Regions from separate parts of the Prochlorococcus marinus str. MIT 9313 genome, predicted to be linked through region 2. Evidence: predicted binding sites of a transcription regulator. Region 2 holds the regulator's gene; the other holds the start of a gene.

The links. The regulator HrcA, encoded in region 2, represses chaperone genes, less so after heat shock. The targets are predictions, from matches to a motif close to TTAGCACTCNNNNNNNNNGAGTGCTAA.
Positions count from the first base shown of each region.
Region 1: a site for HrcA is predicted at 1,701-1,727, ahead of groES (co-chaperone GroES). Genes of this name have one in related genera too.

Region 1 is NC_005071.1:1,535,826-1,543,279, forward strand. Features, by position in the region: gene groL (chaperonin GroEL) at 1-1,253, opposite strand, end outside; gene groES (co-chaperone GroES) at 1,335-1,646, opposite strand; gene atpD (F0F1 ATP synthase subunit beta) at 1,875-3,341, shown strand; gene atpC (ATP synthase F1 subunit epsilon) at 3,426-3,827, shown strand; gene AKG35_RS07755 (transaldolase family protein) at 3,861-4,532, shown strand; gene AKG35_RS07760 (30S ribosomal protein PSRP-3) at 4,636-5,160, opposite strand; gene AKG35_RS07765 (TIGR01548 family HAD-type hydrolase) at 5,226-6,011, shown strand; gene AKG35_RS13225 (hypothetical protein) at 6,420-6,632, shown strand; gene AKG35_RS12980 (hypothetical protein) at 6,881-7,045, opposite strand; gene AKG35_RS07775 (aminopeptidase P N-terminal domain-containing protein) at 7,176-7,454, opposite strand, start outside.
Region 2 is NC_005071.1:2,137,318-2,145,360, forward strand. Features, by position in the region: gene AKG35_RS10770 (DUF3352 domain-containing protein) at 1-63, opposite strand, end outside; gene hrcA (heat-inducible transcriptional repressor HrcA) at 347-1,405, shown strand; gene trpB (tryptophan synthase subunit beta) at 1,648-2,898, opposite strand; gene AKG35_RS10790 (hypothetical protein) at 2,986-3,258, opposite strand; gene AKG35_RS10795 (translation initiation factor) at 3,258-3,599, shown strand; gene cysC (adenylyl-sulfate kinase) at 3,660-4,310, shown strand; gene AKG35_RS10805 (AI-2E family transporter) at 4,255-5,325, opposite strand; gene AKG35_RS10810 (hypothetical protein) at 5,356-5,547, opposite strand; gene AKG35_RS10815 (decaprenyl-phosphate phosphoribosyltransferase) at 5,816-6,736, shown strand; gene AKG35_RS10820 (flippase-like domain-containing protein) at 6,739-8,043, shown strand, end outside.

The sequences.
Region 1 (7,454 bases), 600 kb from region 2:
GTCAGTGTGGTGCCGCCACCTGGGACGATGCCTTCCTCAACTGCTGCCTTGGTGGCGTTGATGGCGTCTTCAAGACGGAGCTTCTTGTCCTTCATCTCGGTTTCGGTGGCAGCACCAACCTTCACAACAGCAACGCCACCGGCCAGCTTGGCAAGTCGTTCCTGCAGCTTCTCCTTGTCGTAGGTCGAGTCAGTCTCGTCCATCTGCTTTTTGATCTGCTCGCAACGCCCTTTCACCGCCGTCTCATTGCCTTCGGCAACGATCGTTGTGGTGTCCTTATTGATGGTCACACGGCGCGCTGTACCAAGCATTTCCAGCTTGGCATTGTCCAATTTAAGACCGGCGTCTTCGGTGATCAACTGACCATTGGTCAGCACTGCCATGTCTTCGAGCATGGCCTTACGGCGATCACCAAACCCAGGCGCCTTCACGGCAGCCACATTCAGCACACCACGAAGACGATTGACCACCAAGGTTGCGAGAGCTTCCTTCTCAATGTCCTCAGCAATGATCAGCAGGGGCTTGCCAGTGCGGGCAATCTGTTCGAGCACAGGCACCAGATCCTGTACCAAGCCAATCTTCTTGTCAGTGAGGAGAATGTAGGGCTCATCCAGCACAGCCTCCATCCGCTCAGTGTCAGTAGCGAAGTAAGGGGAGATGTAGCCCTTATCGAAACGCATCCCCTCGGTGACCTCCAGTTCAGTGGTCATCGACTTGCCCTCTTCAAGAGAGATCACACCTTCCTTGCCAACTTTGTCCATGGCGTCAGCAATCATCTGACCCACTTCCTCGTCGTTGCCGGCAGCAATGGTTCCACACTGAGCGATGGCGTTGCTGTCACTGATCGGCTTGGCGAGCTCCTCAATCTTGCTCACGAGGAAGTCGGAAGCCTTGTCGATCCCCTTTTTCAAGGAGATTGCATTGGCACCAGCCGCCACATTGCGCAAGCCGGCCTTCACCATGGCATGGGCCAAAACAGTGGCTGTTGTCGTGCCATCACCTGCAGCGTCATTGGTCTTCGAAGCTGCCTGACGGATCAGAGCAACACCAGTGTTCTCAATGTGATCTTCAAGCTCAATCTCTTTAGCGATGGTGACGCCATCGTTGATGATTTGGGGTGCACCAAACTTTTTCTCAAGCACCACATTGCGGCCTTTGGGCCCCAGTGTGACGGCCACGGATTCGGCCAGGATGTCAATGCCGCGCTCAAGGGCACGTCGAGCTTGCTCGTTGTAAATAATGCGCTTAGCCATGGGAGGCGTTGTCCTTTAAAAATGATGGATTTGGTCAGTTGAAAGCCGGTGGCAGCTGAAAGTCAGAGTCAGCCGCAAAGCTCAGTTGACGACAGCAAGGATGTCCTTCTCGGACAACAGCACGTACTCATCTGTGCTGAGCTTGATGTCTGTACCTGCGTACTTGCTGTAAAGAACCTTGTCACCAACTCCCACTTCGGGGGCCTGGCGGGAGCCATCGTCATTGCGCTTTCCAGGGCCAACTTGAACCACCTCGCCCACCTGGGGCTTTTCCTTGGCGGTATCAGGCAAAAGGATGCCGCCCGCAGTTTTCTCCTCTGATTCAGAGACTTTCACAAAAACGCGATCTCCGAGAGGCTTAACGGTGGAGACGCTGAGAGAAACAGCTGCCATGGGTGTATTGAAAGAGCAAGAACAGGGCGCCGAAGCACCACATAACGACCTGGAGTAGCACTCGTGGCCATTGAGTGCCAACCCTATGTGTGTTGATGCTGTGCCGACTAGTGGATACCTGTGCGGGTCACCGAACCCTGAGAAGATCTCGCCATGCAGTGGTAATGTTGCGCCGCTCTGAAAGGGAATGCGTTAGACACGCAACCCCTTGCAAAACTCTATTTTCTTATGGCCGCTGCAGCTACCGCCACCGCCGGCACCAAGGGCGTCATTCGTCAGGTGATTGGCCCGGTTCTGGATGTGGAATTCCCTGCCGGCAAGCTGCCCAAGATCCTCAATGCCCTTCGCATTGAGGGCAAGAACCCATCCGGTCAGGATGTTGCCATCACTGCCGAAGTGCAGCAACTCCTCGGCGACCATCGAGTGCGTGCGGTCTCCATGAGCAGCACGGATGGTCTGGTTCGTGGCATGGAAGCCCTCGACACCGGCGCTGCAATTTCCGTGCCCGTTGGTGAAGCCACTCTGGGCAGGATCTTCAACGTGCTCGGCGAACCAGTTGATGAGCAGGGTCCTGTTACAACCGATGCAACTGCCCCGATTCACAGACCATCACCAAAACTCACTGAGCTAGAGACCAAACCAACAGTTTTTGAAACTGGCATCAAGGTGATTGATCTCCTGGCTCCTTACCGTCAAGGCGGCAAGGTTGGCCTCTTCGGTGGTGCCGGTGTTGGCAAGACCGTGCTGATTCAGGAGCTGATCAATAACATCGCCAAAGAACACGGTGGTGTGTCTGTCTTTGGTGGTGTGGGCGAGCGCACTCGTGAAGGCAACGACCTCTACGAGGAATTCAAAGAATCCGGAGTGATCAACTCCGACGACCTATCGAAGTCGAAGGTAGCTCTTTGCTTCGGGCAGATGAATGAGCCCCCTGGCGCCCGGATGCGCGTTGGGCTTTCAGCTCTCACCATGGCTGAGCACTTCCGCGACGTGAACAAGCAAGACGTGCTGCTGTTCATCGACAACATCTTCCGTTTTGTGCAAGCCGGATCAGAAGTTTCTGCTTTGTTGGGTCGCATGCCTTCCGCCGTGGGTTACCAGCCCACCCTTGGCACCGACGTTGGTGCACTTCAAGAGCGCATCACATCAACCCTAGAGGGATCGATTACCTCGATTCAGGCCGTCTACGTTCCCGCTGATGACCTCACCGACCCCGCACCAGCCACAACATTTGCCCACTTAGACGCCACAACTGTGCTGGCTCGTGCATTGGCCGCCAAGGGCATTTACCCAGCTGTGGATCCTTTGGATTCCACCAGCACCATGCTTCAGCCATCAGTTGTTGGTGATGAGCATTACCGCACAGCACGAAGCGTGCAGGCCACACTCCAGCGCTACAAGGAACTGCAAGACATCATTGCCATCCTTGGTCTCGACGAACTCTCAGAAGATGATCGCCGCACAGTAGATCGAGCCCGCAAGATTGAGAAGTTCCTTTCCCAGCCTTTCTTTGTCGCCGAGATTTTTACCGGCATGTCCGGCAAGTACGTCAAGCTGGAAGAAACCATCGCCGGCTTCAATATGATCATGTCCGGTGAACTAGACCATCTCCCTGAGCAAGCCTTCTACCTGGTTGGCAACATCGACGAGGTCAAAGCTAAGGCCGAGAAGATGGCTTCAGAAGCAAAGGGTTGAAGCCCAGCGGGGAGTGAGACATCTCCCCGCTAATCACTTTCATCCCCATTCAGTTTCTCCACGTCAAACCCAAGCCTCCGAACCATGTCTCTCACCCTCCGCGTTCTGGCACCTGACCAGAGTGTGTTCGACGGCACTGCTGAAGAGGTGATTCTTCCTAGCACCACAGGCCTGATTGGCATCTTGCCAGGCCACATATCGCTTGTCACGGCCCTGGATATCGGTGTGATGAGGGTTCGAGCCAATGGGGCCTGGAACTCCATTGCCCTGATGGGTGGATTCGCCGAAGTTGAAGCAGACGATGTCACAGTGTTGGTGAATGGTGCCGAACTCGGCAAGAGCATTGATGCAACAACTGCTGAAGCAGAGCTGGAACAAGCCAAGGCCAAAGTGAGCCAAATGGAAGGCCAGGAACCCTCAACCGAAAAAATAAAGGCACAACAGAACTTCAATCGCGCCCGAGCACGAGTTCAAGCCACTAAATAAGCAAATCCATAGGCAGCTGCTGAGGACATTGAGTTGACGCTGCAGCTCTTACTCGACAGCGCAGACCCAAGCAAATGGGAAGCATGGCTTCCCACAGGTCTTTTTGCTGGCATCACAACCAACCCAACACTACTGAGACGAGCCCAACAACCCTGCCAACTTGATCATCTCAAGAGCTTGGCTGCTGCCGCCGAACGACTGGGTTGTTTAGAGCTGCATCTTCAAGCATGGGGAAAGCATGCCATCGAGCTAGCAGAATGCGGCGCTGCCTTGGCCCAATTGACGACACCAGCTCTCACTATTCACGTCAAACTGCCGATTACCCAAGCAGGAAGCCAAGCAGCCAGCACCCTGATCGCAGCAGAAATCCCCATCACATTCACGGCCTGTTTTGAAGCTCCCCAGGTCTTGATCGCTGCAGCCTTGGGTGCTCAACACATCGCCCCCTACCTCGGACGGATTAACGATCAAGGCCGTGATGGCTACACCGAATTGATAGCAATGCAACGAGCCCTAGAAGGAGTTGGCAGTAGCTGCAAACTCCTGGTGGCTAGTTTGCGCAGTCGTCGTGATCTCAGCCATTTGGCGGCAGCAGGAATCGACACCTTCACGATCAGTGCTGAGCTGGCTGAGGAGCTGTTTGAGGTTAAGGCCACCTTGGATGCTGCTGCTGCGTTTGAGCAAGACGCATGCTCTGGAGCCTGAACTACACGCTCGCCCATGCAGCCTCCGCTTCAGTTTCCCCATTAAAAAACTCCGCCTTAAAGGCGGAGCCGGTCTGCAGAATTAATTCGTTCGGCTGGCTTGATTAAGCCGTACCGCAAAAGGTGACATCTGGGAACTTGAGCTTGGCTTCTTCGAGATTCTTACCCTTGCCCTCTTCCTGCCAGTAGTTGATCACTTCCGTGGCCTTATTGAGCACCTCAACGCGCTCGTTATCGGTGATCCAGCTCTTTCCTTCTAGCTCACCTTTCAGTGTTTCCCATGCATCTTCGCGAGGCCAGAAAAAGTAAGCCGTAAGAGGGCTGGGGCCACCGCCAACGATTTGATCAACAGCCAGAGCAACGTTGTCTGGCAGCCACAGAATCTTCAGCAAGAAACGACCTTCATCGGCCTTTGGGGTATATCCAGAAGGCACACCATCAGCATCGATCGTTGCAGTCGCTAGAGCAGCACTGCCACCACGCATCACAGGTCGGCCTTCCTTGGGCTCCTCCTTGGGTTGCGCCTGATCCTCAACGACCTCCGTCGTGGCCTGTGGATGTGCCTCAGCCACCGCAGCGGCCGTGCTCGCGACCTCTTGATCAGCGGCAGCGCCTTCGGAAACCGTCATGCTCTCTGCGCTCAAGGAATCTGAACAAACAACTAACCTAACAGTCGCTCAACACTCTCTATCCACTGAACCTGCAAGGCCTGCTGCTGTTTGACATCGACGGCGTGATCCGCGATGTAGCAGCCAGCTACCGCCGTGCCATCCAGGAAACAGTGCACCATTACAGCGGCTGGCGGCCCAGCGTCGCTGAGATCGACGCACTCAAAACAGAAGGCATCTGGAATAACGACTGGGACGCCAGCCTGGAGCTCCTCAGACGTGATCAGAAAAGCCGTAACCAAGCCCTAGAGCTACCGAGCCGCGAGCAGCTCATAGAGGTGTTTAGTCGTTTTTATTTTGGCGGTGATCCCAATGGCGACCCCAGCAATTGGCAGGGCTTTATCCGCAATGAGCCACTGCTGGTGAATCACAGATTCTTTGAGGAGCTAAGTTCGCTCGGCTTCGCCTGGGGGTTTGTTAGCGGTGCTGAGCCTCCTTCTGCCCGCTTTGTATTGGAACAACGCTTGGGGCTCAAGCATCCAACCTTGATCGCCATGGGCGAAGCACCTGATAAACCAGATCCCACTGGCCTGCTTCAACTAGCCAGCCAACTTGCTGGTAGGAGATTGGGTCAAGGCGTTCCAACAGTCGCCTACCTAGGCGACACGGTGGCCGATGTGCGCACAGTGATCAATGCCCGCCAGCAACAACCCGAGCAGCAATGGATGAGCTTGGCAGTCGCGCCACCCCATTTACATGGGATCGAGCAACAAGAAGCACGCAACGCCTATGAAGATCGACTGAAGCAGGCCGGCGCCGATCACATTCTGAGCTGCACAACCGATGCGATCGAGACCCTCAAAAACTGGTAAACATGCTGCTCAGGGATTTGGTTGGAAGCATGGCTAATGCTTGAGAGCTGATGCCATCAGCCCATGGCTCGAGCCAAACGCTTACTGCCGTCTGGCTGCAGTTTGAACATCACGCTCAGGTGCAACAGCCGTCAGTTATTGATTGCTAAAGGGCTTAGCTCTAATGCCTAAATATCTTATTGGCAGTGCTCAATAAAACCAAGCAGAAATTTGCGTTCGATGTGAACACAACCGAATAAACACCAACAAAGTTACCTGAAGACGCTACAAAGACTTGAGCTGGATTCATTCCCTAGAGGAGTGATCAATGTCACAGCAACACTTGAGAACGATCATCATCTAGGATTTTGATTAGAAAGATAGTGAAGTCGTCAAGAGGAGAAGCCTCCTCACAAAAACTTAAACACCATGTCTACCAATCTTCTAGGTCAACCTCTTTCGCAAGCCTTATTAAGGCAAATCAATGGCGGCACTGGCCATAAAGCGAATCTTGCCAAACTTAAGGCACATAAAAACTTAAATGAGAATCAGCTGGGCACTATTGCGAATATGGAAAATCCTCATGTTCAAGGAATGATGTGCGTGTGCACTCTTTGCATACCACTAGAGGGTCGTTTTTAAATCTCTACTCCTTCCAAGTAAAAGGCGCTTCGCTATAGTTTAGTTTATTAATCGAGATCCCTAAATCTTCTACAGAAGACCATTCTGGCATTCTCGCCGATAGCCTCTTATTTTTAATGATCCAATAAATATCCTTACCCATATTGACTGAGCAGTTGTACTTATCAGTGTTTGTTGCTAATGCCAACTTTTGTTTGCGCTCACTCTGGACCCAATGTTCCTGCTAGTTGCAGTGCACCTTGAAAACCCTAGCTGAACTTCAAAGCATCTTTGAGATTGATCTCCATCACGCCCAGATCTGCTGCATTGCCCTCTTCTTTTTCTTGAGCGGCTACTGGTTGGATCGAAGAGTTAGGAAGGGCTAGAACAGCAGCACCAGCAAGAGATAAGGACAAACGAACGAAACTCTGCACTAAGGTTAAAAAAATAATTTGAAGATATTGCTGGTAATTAATAGTTCTGCATCTTCGCTGAAGATACTCCGTTGACCGGCACTAAAAAACAACTGCAGCAATGGATCTCGCCAGAGCAACAGTGACTCCCTTATCGCTGCATTGCTTCAACACTTTTCTCCGCTAACGATGTGAGCACCTCATTCCCCTGCTCACTTACCAACACATCATCTTCAATACGAATGCCGACCCCCTTCCAACGATCAGCAATCGCAGGCTGCCCATCCGGCACTGGCAAACGGTCACTGACATACAAACCCGGTTCCACTGTTAACACCATGCCGGGCTCAAGATCCACCGGATGCTCACCAAGGCGATAGGCGCCTACATCATGAACATCAAGGCCCAGCCAATGGCCAGTGCGATGCAT
Region 2 (8,043 bases):
CACCAATGAGAACAGGACAAACACCGTGGCTAGCACGGCAATCAAAAACGGGCGGGCCTTCATGGGCCGGCAATGGGACTCTTTAGATCATCTTTATCCATTAATCATCTGATCGTCTTGCGCCCAGTATGAAGCGCTCACAAAGGCAACATCAATGAGTCGATTGACAGGTCTCTTTGTGCAAGCCAACTGAATCGCGAACAGCCACACACTTTCCGCCACAAAATCTTGTCGAGCTACACGACGAGAAACACAACAGCTGCAATCTGGGAAGAAGCATCGAGACTTGGTGATGCTGGGTTGCAAGCAAGCGCTGCGCCAACACTGAGACCGGCTTAGTGAGTTCGTGACAGAGCACAAAAGAAGGGCAACCCCCCCGTACCATCAAGATCCCGACGTCACCGCTTTGGAGTCGCTACCGGCACGACAACAGCAGGTGCTTCAAGCAACGGTGCACCACTACGTGGACACGATTGAGCCTGTTGGCAGCAAAACCCTGGTGCAACGCTTTGGCCTCAAAGCCAGCGCCGCAACAGTTCGTTCGGCAATGGGAGCCCTTGAACAGCGTGGCCTGCTCACCCAACCTCATACCTCGGCGGGAAGAGTGCCGAGCCCGCAGGGCTATCGCCACTATGTGGACTGCTTGCTGCCGCCTCCAGGATCGGCGGCGCAGCACTTGGAACGGGAACTGACAAACCTCAGTCTGCGCTGGGCAGCTCTCGATGACTTGATGTGGCAATTGGCCCGTCGCCTCACCGATTTCACCGGCCTGATGAGCTTGATTACCAGGCCCGCACGGCCAAAGCCAACGCTTCAAGCCGTACGCCTGGTGCGCAGTGGCGACCGGCTGCTGGTGATGCTGGTTGAAAGCTCCAACCAAGCCAGTCATCTCAATCTGCGCCTGCCCCATGAAGCCAGCAACGAACTCGAAGCCATCGAGGAGTGGACCCGCGATCAACTGGCCACAACGGGCAACGGCAGCCTCGACTGGTCGAGCCTGCCACCGCAGCTCAATCTGAGCGGATCTTTACTGCGAGAGGCGATTCACAGCCACAGCCAAGCTCAAACACCGGCTGAATCAGATGCAGTGTTCCATGGGATGTCAAGGCTGCTTGCGCAGCCAGAATTCAGCAGTAGCGCCAGCCTCCAACCCTTACTTGAACTGATGGATACCCAGCCAGCTGCAGTGGTGCCAGTTGGCAGTGAGCAGCTTGGAGGCGTGTGGATCGGCGCAGAGCACCCCAAGAGCGCCCTGGAAGCCTGTTCCGTGGTGCAAGCGCCCTATCACAGCTCCGGGGAAGGCATCGGACAAGTTGCTCTCGTTGGCCCGATGCGCATGGCTTATGCCACAGCCAAGGCAGCCGTGAGCAGCGTGGCGAATCACCTTGAAAGGTTGCTCTGCTAAGCGAGACAGCTAGCTATTAGTAGCAACCTTTTTTAATACGACTACCGATGTTCGGCGACTTGGTTATCGGCGAAATAAGCGGTTCAACAAAAGCTGGAAATGAGGCCCATGCACTGATTGATCCTTGCATCATTCGTTCTCGTGATCAGTTACTCGTTAACCCCTTGCTAATGATCGAGCTCTGATCCCGCAAGGCCATGGCTCAAGCAAAACGCCTATTACCGCATGGCTGCAGTTTTCATTCAAAGCTGATTGCCCAGTTTCTCTGCCACGGTGTTGACGTCCTTATCGCCGCGGCCAGAGCAATTGATTACCACTTCTGTTCCAGCGGCAAGAGTGGGGCAAAGCGTCTCTAACCAAGCAAAGGCATGGGCCGTCTCTAATGCAGGAATAATTCCTTCTAGTTCACTCACCAAGCGCAATGCATCCAAAGCCTGCTGATCGCTAACCGCGGCATACTCCGCCCGACCAATCTCACACAGGTAGCTGTGTTCTGGACCCACTCCTGGGTAGTCGAGGCCGGCACTAATCGAATGCGCCTCTTGCACCTGACCTTCATCATCCTGAAGCAACAAACTCATCGCTCCATGCAAGACGCCTACTCGACCTTCGGTGATTGTTGCCGCATGACGACCAGTTTCAACACCATCACCAGCAGCTTCCACTCCAATCATGCGCACAGAGCGGTCCTGCACGAAGGGATGAAACAAACCCATGGCATTGGACCCACCACCAACGCACGCCAAAAGAACATCAGGCAAGCGACCGAAAGCCTCAGCACACTGCTGCCTGGCCTCCTGACCGATCACGGCATGAAAGTCGCGAACAAGCATCGGATAGGGATGGGGACCAGCCACCGAACCAAGGATGTAATGGGTGGTTTCCACATTGGTGACCCAATCACGAATCGCCTCACTCGTCGCGTCCTTCAGCGTGGCCGTGCCTGCGGTGACAGGCTGCACTGTGGCTCCCAGCAGACGCATGCGGAACACATTCAACGCCTGACGGCGCATGTCCTCAGCCCCCATGTAGACGACACACTCAAGACCAAAACGGGCACACACCGTGGCCGTGGCCACACCGTGTTGACCCGCACCTGTTTCGGCAATGATCCGCTTTTTACCCATGCGTAACGCCAACAGAGCCTGACCCAAAGCGTTATTGATTTTGTGGGCGCCTGTGTGATTGAGATCCTCACGCTTAAGCCAGATCCTGGGTCCTCCGTCTGAACGGCAGTAATGAGCTGTGAGGCGCTCAGCCTCATAAAGCGGCGTCGCCCGACCCACATAGCTACGCAGCAACCGATCCAACTCAGCAGTGAAGGCAGGATCTTTCCATGCCAGCGCAGCTGCTTGCTCCAGTTCAGCCAAGGCAGGCATCAAGGTTTCGGGCACGTACTGGCCCCCATATCTGCCGAAACGCCCCTGGGCAGAAGGTCGCGCACTCACAGCGAGGTCCGCATCTTTGGGCTGAGAGGGCAGAGTGCTGGTCACCGGTACGCCAGGCAAGAACAACACCAGCCTAGGAATCGAAAGAATCACCCCAAGCAGCAAAGAGTGCTTTCGTTTGAAGCCGCAAAGTTAGAGGGAGTCTTTGCCAGCCAACTCAACCATCCGCCCCATGGGCCCTGCCCAAGCCAGACCAACAACGAAAAGGCTGGCAGCCGCTGCAATAGGAATCCGCTCTCTACTCAAGCTCAATTCATTCGCGTTCGCGCTGCAATCGTTGTTGCAGCAACCATCCAGCAGAGCATCACCAGCAGCCATCGGATCGCGGAGTTGCATCTGATCACCGCGAAGATGGCATGCAAAAACACCAACCCCCGTACATTCACAACATTGGCGATCAAACAATGCCCCGAGGTGGCTGGCAAGAATTCACAGACCCAGGTGGTTTTTCAGGGCAATCCAGCGCGCTGGAACGCCCCGATATCAGCCAAGCCAATCCCAAGGAGCAGCAAGCTGTGCGGGTGCAACGCACACGCGGAGGCAAACGTGGCAAAACAGTGACCCAGATCACTGGGCTGGCACTCACCGCGACAGAAGCCAAGGCTTTGCTCAAGCGCCTTAAGGCCCGCGCTGGCACAGGCGGAACAGTCAAAGACGATCTACTCGAGCTACAGGGCGACCAGGTGACCCTGGTGATGGACGTCCTGCAAAGCGAGGGCTTCCGTCCCAAACAAGCTGGTGGCTGAAAGGAGCTGACAGATCAGCTAGGCGGAATGGAGAATGGCAGCCCAATCAACATCAAGACCATGAGCTCTGCCCCGCAAGGAGACACAAACCCCAAGGGCACGAACATTGTCTGGCATGAAGCCTCCGTAGACCGTCAATCGCGAGCACAACAACGCGGCCACCGCAGTGCAATCCTCTGGTTCACTGGCCTATCCGGTTCTGGCAAAAGCACCCTTGCCAATGCAGTGAATGCGGCACTTTTTGAGCAAGGTCTTGCCACCTATGTCTTAGATGGCGACAACATTCGCCATAGCCTTTGCAAAGACCTCGGCTTCTCCGACTCAGATCGAGAGGAGAACATTCGCCGCATCGGCGAGGTCGCCAAGCTCTTCCTCGATGCCGGTGTCATCGTGCTCACCGCTTTCGTCTCCCCCTTTCGAGCCGACCGTGACAAAGCCCGCAAGCTTGTAGATGTTGATGATTTCATCGAAATCCACTGTGCAGCGGACCTAAGCATTTGCGAAGAGCGAGACACCAAAGGGCTTTATGCCAAAGCCAGGGCAGGCGAAATCAAAGATTTCACCGGTATTTCCAGCCCCTATGAAGAGCCTGCGTCACCCGAACTAAAGATCAATACCGGTGAGCAAAGCCTGGACAGTTGCGTTGAGATCGTGCTCAAGACTCTGCTGAATCGAAAGGTAATTCCCGCCAAGCATCAACCAGTGTCTTAATACAACTCGCCACGGGAACGGCCAGCAATAACCCCAAGAGCTGCCCAAAACCAAATAATGCTCCTGTTCTGGCACCAATCGGCAAGGCAATCAGCAACCAAGCAGGCTGCAAGCCAACGATGCTTCCCATCAGGCGCGGTTGGATCACTTGATCCACAATCTGACCAACAGCGATCGCAGCGGCCAGAATCTCTAGACCCATGCGGGGGTCCTGTAATGCGAGCAGTGCACTCACACCAACAATCGTGAGCGCACTGGCGTAGGGGATCAACGTCGTAAAACCAATTAAGACCGCAAATAACACTCCAAAGGGAATATCTAGCAGCGTAAAAACAGCGATTTGGCCACCGCTGAGAATCAACGCAAGCAAAACCTGCCCGGCAAAATAACCACGGAATGTGCCCGTGATCGTATCGACCACAAGCTCCCTCCATTGATCTGGCAGCCAACGAGCCAGCCCAGCAGTGATTGGATCACCCCCCAGCAAAAGAAACACTGCCAAGACCAGCACCAACAACGTGTTGATGGTGATGCCAAGAGTGGCTCCAAGAATGCCGAGTAATTGCTGACTCAACTGAGTCGCCACGCCGCTCAGTCGTGTCAGTAGATCACTACTGAAGTCTCCAAATTCACTAGGCAATCCCCGACCCGAAGCCCATTCCTGCAGCCGACTCACCCAACCTTCTGCAGCCACAAGCCAACCGGGTAATTCATTGATCAGCTGGCCAAGCTGATCAATCAGACGGGGCACCAACGCAACGCCCGCTAACACCAACAAGCCAACCGCCAAAACTGCCACCACACCGATGGCCAGCCAACGGGGCAACCCCAGACGCTGATTAATCCAGCGACTGGGGATATCTAGCAAAAATGCAATCAGCGCTGCCGTGACAAACAGCCCTGGGAACGGAGCCAAAGGCACTAGTAACTGACGCAGCACCCAAAGATTGAGGGCGAACAGAGGCAAAAGCAGACTGAGCCGCAACCAGATAGGGAATACCAATGGCCCAAGCATCAGAGAACTCTCATTGAGATCCTCAGCAGATCAGTCACTAGGCTGAAGCTTGGCTCCTCGCAAAGAAGCCTGCCACCAAAATGCAAGCCAGCAAGCAATCCCAACAAACTTAAAGCCCTCTTCAAACAACTGCACCGTGGCGTAGCCAATGGGCAATAGATCCTGAACCTTATCGCTGACTATCGAGAGGCCCAGAAGCATGGCCGCCGCCAGGAATGCCACACCATCAGCCTGGATGACTCATTTGCAAAAGCGTCCGCAGAAAGAAAGCTGTAATGATGCAGTAACAGCCAGCTTGAGCTAATTGCGCAAGGCTCATGCCGTAAGGAAAGATCATCAAGACAAAGCAATCTGGAGAGCATGGCCACCCTTAGGCATTAGGGCAGAATTGTCTCTAGAGGCGTTTGGCTCAGCGGTAGAAAGCCTGCCTTACAAACACGATCTCGCTGGTTCTATCCCGGCATCGCTAATCACCTAAAAGGTCTAGTCAATGAATTTGGCTCTTTCCCCAACGCTGGCTGCATGTCGGCCCCGGCAATGGCCAAAGAATCTGTTGGTTTTCGCTGCTCCACTTTTTGCCTTCCGCTTCGAGATTGAGATTTGGCAGCGAGCACTTGCTGCACTTGTGGCTTTCTGCTTGATCTCTAGCGCGATCTATCTACTGAATGACTGTCTTGATGTCGAGGTCGATCGAGTTCACCCCAGCAAAAGATATAGATCCATCGCCTCTGGGCTGGTCACGGTGCCTGCAGCCCTAGCAACAGCATTGATGCTCACAGTAGTCAGCCTCAGTTTCGCAGCCGTAATTACTCCAAAGTTGGCAGGCGTGGTGCTGCTATACGGCCTCATTCAAGTCGGCTACTGCTTAAAGCTGAAGCACCAACCGTTACTTGATCTTTTCGCTATCGCATCGGGATTCTTATTGCGGGCCATCGCAGGTGCTGTTGCTGCTGGCCTACCCCTTTCCCCCTGGTTCCTGCTCACTGTGGGACTGCTAGCGCTTTTTCTAGCTATTGAAAAGCGCAAGGCCGAACTTCGCGTAACGAAGAACGCTGGGGTAACGACCCGCACAGTATTGAAGCGCTACTCATTACCTCTGCTGCTGCGGCTTGAAAGCTTGGTGGCAACCAGTTCCTTTATGTCTTATTCACTCTGGGCCGCCGGTCCAGCTCTGAAAGGAGCGTCAACCAGTTGGATGCTACTCACCGTACCCTTCGTACTAGTAGGGATTTTCCGCTATCAGTTGCTCAGTGATCCTGAAGAGGTCGAACGCCGTGGCACATTGAGACCAGATCTCAATGGCGAAAAGCCTGAGGAGATTCTGTTGAATGATCGCGGCATTCAGTTCACCTTGATCGGCTGGGTCTTGACTACTTTGCTGATCGGGTTAGTCAACCACGCAGCTGCATAATCATGGCGATTGCAGTTTTTGATGTGGACGGCACCCTTTTGCAGGGTGATTGTCTACTGATGGCATGCCGACGATCGCGTGGCGCCTTGGGCACAGTCTTGGCAGTCCTGATCTGTATGCCTTGGCTGATTGCATGGCAACTACGGCTCATCAAAACTGGACGTTGCAAAGAGAAGGTAATTGCAGCCTTTCGTATCTGTGAGGCCGTTAATCAAGCCGCATTGAACGATCGCCAGGATTGGTTACTGCCAATGCTGCAGCGTCAACTACGTGATGAAGCTGTTCAGAGATTGCAATGGCATCAGAAGCGTGGTGATCGAGTATTGCTCTGCTCTGCTTCACCGCGCCTACTCTTACAACCACTAGCCGATGTTTTGGGCGTAGAACTGCTCTGCACTGAATTAGCAAAAGTAGACGGTTTATGGCAACCGCAATTGGTGAGTGCTAATTGCAAGGGCTCCGAGAAGGTGCGATGCCTGGAAGCCCATTTAGGGCCACTAAAACATTTCACAATTGAAGCCTATGGCGATAGTCGTGGCGATCGGGAACTACTACAAGCTGCCGCGATCCCCCACTACCGCAGCTTTTGTACTGAACCAAGGCCCTACCCTGCTTTCTCGCTGGGCGCTTTGTTGCCATTGATAGCTCTGACCCTGCTGAGCTATGGGCTGTTGGGGAGTTGGAGCCAGGGCGACAAGTTACTTCCGCTATTTCTGCGCCTTTGGCCACAGATATCAGTGGGGCTGCTGCTTGTACTGGTTAGCTATACGGTTCGCTACGGCAGGTGGAGGCTGTTACTGGCGGCTCTCTCTTTGCAACCACCAATAGCAGATGATGCCAGGATCTGGATGGGTTCCTATGCTTTTACGGCTACGCCAGGTAAAAGCGGAGAAGCTGTTCGTTCTTGGCTACTCAAGCAGAACTGCAATATCCCGGCACCCCCGACTCTGATGGCGTTGGCGGTAGAGCGCCTCACTGACGGTACTTCTGTACTGCTTATTTTGTTGTTCAATCTGCCCTTGCTGCTGCGTTGGAAACTTCCTTTGGTCTTGCTATGCACCTTGGGGCTAATTGCTGTGATCGGGTTCTGGCTGTTGGGCTGGGGACGCTGGTTGAGATCGTTGTTTTGGTCGACTGCTAACAAGTTGCTGCCTGAAAAGTTTGTCAGCGCAAGCGGAGATGGTCTGATTGCATTACGGCAATTGTTGCGAGCGCGACTCTTGCTAACGGCAACCATGATTGGGGTAGTGGCATGGTCATTAGAAGGCCTCAGCCTATGGATATTGATTAAAGGCATCGGCGCAGGC